2 regions of the Halomonas sp. CKK8 genome follow, and region 2 is predicted to be linked to the other one. Evidence: predicted binding sites of a transcription regulator. Region 2 holds the regulator's gene; the other holds the start of a gene.
The links. Region 2 encodes PhoB, which activates phosphate uptake and scavenging genes when phosphate is short. Its sites were predicted from a motif close to TGTCATANNNNTGTCANA; they were not measured.
Positions count from the first base shown of each region.

Region 1: a site for PhoB is predicted at 1,382-1,399, ahead of phnC (phosphonate ABC transporter ATP-binding protein). Genes of this name have one in related genera too.

Region 1 covers NZ_CP121193.1:939,821-942,213, reverse strand. Annotated here, with positions in the region: gene phnD (phosphonate ABC transporter substrate-binding protein) at 1-306, opposite strand, end outside; gene phnC (phosphonate ABC transporter ATP-binding protein) at 395-1,222, opposite strand; gene ligD (non-homologous end-joining DNA ligase) at 2,023-2,393, shown strand, end outside.
Region 2 covers NZ_CP121193.1:3,934,013-3,936,405, forward strand. Annotated here, with positions in the region: gene ubiA (4-hydroxybenzoate octaprenyltransferase) at 1-797, shown strand, start outside; gene phoB (phosphate regulon transcriptional regulator PhoB) at 885-1,574, shown strand; gene phoR (phosphate regulon sensor histidine kinase PhoR) at 1,576-2,393, shown strand, end outside.

The sequences.
Region 1 (2,393 bases), 1.0 Mb from region 2:
GCCGCCGGCGCGGTCGACGGCCTCCATGGCGGACTTGTTGCCGTACCAGGCCAGGTCGACCTTGTCGAAGCGCATGGCCTGGATGACGGCGGCATAGTCAGTGGCGAAGAAGGGCTTCACCTCACGGCCCAGCTCGCGGGACATGTCGTCCAGGAAGGGCTGCCACTGGTCCGCCTGGTTCTGGCTGGATTCGGTGGAGATGATGCCGAAGTTGAGGGCCTCGGCGGCCAGGGTCAGCTGGCTGGCGAAGAGGCCGGCACCGGCGATCAGGGGCAGTGCGAAACGACGAAGCGTGAAGCGGGACATGGAGAGGTCTCCTTGAGGGTGTCGTGTGAGCGTTCAGTGGTTGGGATGGGGCGGGTGTCGCATTTCGGGTCTGCTGGTGCGCGGGGTGTTACCCCAGCGCTCCGACGGCGCTGCCGATGTCGTTGGCCGCCGGTCGGGCATGCAGCTCATCCAGGCCGGCGTTGGCATAGAGCGCTTCGAGGCGGGCATCGGTGAGATCGCTGGTGGGGCCATCGAAGTAGAGCCGGCCCTCCTTCAGCGCGATGGTGCGCGGGCAGAAGCGGCGCGCCACCTCCACCTGATGCAGGGTGACCAGCACCGTGCGGCCGTCCTCGGCGTTGATGCGGGCCAGGATCTCCATCACCTCGCGGGAACTGCGCGGGTCCAGCGAGGCAATCGGTTCATCGGCGAGAATGATGTCGGCGTCCTGCATGAGGACCCGGGCGATGGCCACGCGCTGCATCTGGCCGCCGGAGAGGGTGTTCGCGCGCTGGTGGGCCAGGGAGTCGATGCCGACCCGGGCCAGGGCACGCAGCGCCTGCTGGGTTTCCTCGGCCGTGAAGCGGCCCAGCAGGGAACGGCCGCGAGGCATGCTGCCCAGCCGGCCGATCAGCACGTTGGTGAGCACGCTCAGGCGGCCGACGAGGTTGAACTGCTGGAAGATGTAGCCGGTGCGGCAGCGTTCGGTGCGGGTGCGGCGAGACAGGCGGCCGGCGCTCTGGATGTCGCGGCCCAGCACCTCGATGCGGCTGTGGCTGTCGCGGTTGGCGCGGGTGAGACCGGCCATATGGCGCATCAGAGTGGACTTGCCGGAACCGGAGGGTCCCACCAGGGCGACCATCTCGCCGGGGGAGACGGAAAAGCCAACCTCGCGAAGGACCGGATGCTGACCGAAGGTCTTGCTGACCCGATCGACCAGGATGCTATGAATCGACATGACGCCTCTCCTCTTGGGAATGGCATCAGTGTCGTGGCATCAGGTTAACGGCAGTTGTCTAGACAATGATGATCTCGTGACACGAGAACCGAATTGGCACTAGGGGAGATTGGCCAAGCAGGAATACTCCCATTAAGAATCAGAGACATGAGGAGCACCTGACATTTCATCGTCATCAGAATGACCGTGAAATGTCATATATGAACCACCCGGGTATTCTAGACAGCCGTCAGGCTATGGGGATAACGCCGTTCGTACTCGATGGGTGACAGGTCATCGCTCGTGCCGTGACGACGCCTCAGGCTATAGAACATCTCGGTATAATCGAGCACACCGCTCCTGGCGGCTTCCCGGTTCGAATAGGTTCGGCGCGTGATACGTTCTTGCTGTCGGAGGACACCATGACAACCCCCTGGGCTTGCGGCGCCAGACGGCTGTCAGCAAGGCATCCAAGGCCAGGTCGGTAGCCATGCGCGGCTTCATCGACAAGTCCATGACTTGGCACGAGGATAAGTCGGTGACACCGACAAATAGGGCCAGCCCTCGTGGGTGCAGATATGGGTGATGCCGGTGACCCAGGCGACATTGGGTGCCGGCACGTCAAGTCGGCGACCCAGACGATTGGGCGACACCATCGCCGGCTTGCCTCCATAGGCGCCGGGACCCTACCCCACTGTAAGCCCTATACTCGAAGTGGTCAGAGACCGGCTGCGATAATGTAAGCGACACGACGAGTACCGAGCCGGATTCGATGACGACCTCCTGCTTGCTGCAGGAGGTCGACGCGGAGGAGCACGAGGATGCATGACGCCCTGAAGGCCCTCTCCGAGAATGCCCGCGCGAAGATGAAGAAGGCTTCGCAGCCCGGTTTCGTCGAGCCGATGAAGGCGACGCTGGTGGACGAGCCCTTTTCCGACCCCGACTGGATCTACGAGCGCAAGCTCGACGGCGAGCGCTGCCTGCTGCACAAGAAGGGGCGCACGGTGGCGCTCTACTCGCGGAACGAGAAGCGGAAAAACCACACCTACCCCGAGATCGCGGAAGCGGTAAGCAAGCTCGACGGGGACTTTATCCTCGATTCGGAGATCGTGACCTTCGACGGGAAGGTGACCAGTTTCAAACGACTGCAGAAGCGCATCCACCGTAAGGCGCCCGATGCAGACATCCTCAG
Region 2 (2,393 bases):
GGCCCACTCTCTGGGCCCTGTGGATCGCCGCCGAGGGTATCCCCGGCCGCAAGGTGCTGCTGATCTTCGTGGCCGGGGTCTACCTGATGCGTGCCGCCGGCTGCGTGGTCAACGACTATGCTGACCGCCACTTCGATGGCCACGTCAAGCGCACCAGGAACCGCCCCCTGGCCACCGGTCGGATCAGCGAGGGGGAGGCCCAGGCGCTGTTCCTGATGCTGGTGATGGCCGCCTTCGTGCTGGTCTGGTTCACCAACCTCTTCACGGTGATGCTCTCGGTGGTGGGGGTGATCCTGGCTTTCATCTACCCCTTCATGAAGCGCTACACCCACCTGCCCCAGGCCTTCCTTGGCGCGGCCTTCTCCTGGGCGATCCCCATGGCCTTCGGTGCCGTGCTGGGCTCGCTGCCGCCGGTCGCCTGGCTGCTCTTCGCCGCCAATGTGGCCTGGACGGTGGCCTACGACACCGAGTACGCCATGGTCGACCGCGACGACGACCTGAAGATCGGCATCAAGTCCACCGCGGTGCTGTTCGGCCGCGCCGACCGGCTGATGATCGGCCTGCTGCAGGGCCTGACCCTGGGGCTGCTGGCCTGGGCCGGCGGGCTGCTGGCGCTGGGGGGCTTCTTCTGGCTGGGGCTTGCCGCCATGGCGGCGACCTTCTTGCACCAGCAGTTGCTGATCCGCGGGCGGGACCGGGACCGTTGCTTCCAGGCCTTTCTCAACAACCACTGGTCGGGCCTGCTGGTCTTCGCCGGCATCGCGCTCTCCCTGTGGCCCACGGTGAACGGCGGCTGAGCGGGCGACAGGCCGGGGCTGTCACGCTATTGTCATCATGACGTGCTGTCATCGTCATCGATCTGTCATTGACCACGAGGCTCCGGGATGACCGCCAAGACCGTACTGATCGTCGATGATGAGGCGCCGATCCGCGAGATGATCGCGGTGGCGCTGGAGATGGCCGACTATCGCGTCCTCGAGGCGGACAATGCCCAGGATGCCCACGCCATGGTGGTCGACCACCAGCCCGACCTGGTGCTGCTCGACTGGATGATGCCCGGCACCAGCGGCATCGAGCTGGCGCGTCGCCTGAAGCGCGAGGAGGCCACCGCCGAGCTGCCGATCATCATGCTCACCGCCAAGGGCGAGGAGGACAACAAGATCCAGGGGCTCGAGGCCGGCGCCGACGACTACATCACCAAGCCCTTCTCGCCGCGCGAGCTGGTGGCGCGCCTCAAGGCGGTGCTGCGCCGTGCCACGCCGCGGGGCATCGAGGACCCGGTGGAGGTCGCCGGGCTGCTGCTCGACCCAGTCAGCCACCGGGTCAGCGTCGATGGCCGCTCGCTGGAGATGGGGCCCACCGAGTACCGCCTGCTGCAGTTCTTCATGACCCACCAGGAACGCGCCTACACCCGCGGGCAGCTGCTCGATCAGGTGTGGGGCGGCAATGTCTATGTCGAGGAGCGTACCGTGGACGTGCATATCCGCCGCCTGCGCAAGGCGCTGGGCGAGCCCCATCACCAGCTGATCCAGACCGTGCGTGGCACCGGCTACCGGTTCTCCGCCAAGGGCTGACGTGGGGCGGCTCTGGCGACGCGAGTTCTGGCGCCTGGCGACCCTGGTCGCCGTCGGGGCCCTGGTCGGCTGGCCCTTCTCCGCCATGGTGGCCGGCATCGCCGTCGGCCTGCTGATCTGCCTGACCTTCCACCTGCGCCAGCTGCACGCCCTCTACCAGTGGCTCACCCTGCGCCCCCAGGAGGAGCCCCCCGCCGCCAGCGGCCTGTGGGGCGAGCTGTTCGACCGCCTCTACCGCTACCAGAAGAGCCAGCGCCTCACCCAGCAGCGGCTGCGGGCCACGCTGCAGCGCATCCAGGAGTCCTCCGAGGCGATGCGCGACAGCGTGGTGATGCTCGACCGCCATGGCGACCTGGAGTGGTGGAACAGCGCCGCCGAACGCATGCTCGGCCTCAAGCCCCAGCTCGACCGCGGCCAGCACATCACCAACCTGCTGCGTGACCCGCGCTTCGTCGACTACTTCCACGGCCGCGACTATCGCGAGCCGCTGACCCTGCCCTCGCCCATCGACGAGAGGCTGATCCTGCAGTTCCAGATCACCCTCTACGGCGACGACGAGCGCCTGGTGATGGCCCGGGACATCACCCGGCTGCACCGTCTGGAGCAGATGCGCCGGGACTTCGTGGCCAACGTCTCCCATGAGCTGCGCACCCCGCTGACCGTGCTGGCCGGCTACCTGGAGACCTATGGCGACATGGTCGGCCAGCTGCCGCCGCGACTGGGCCGCGGCCTGTCGCAGATGAAGGCCCAGACCGACCGCATGCAGAACCTGGTCAACGACCTCCTGCTGCTGTCACGGCTGGAGATCGACCAGGGCGG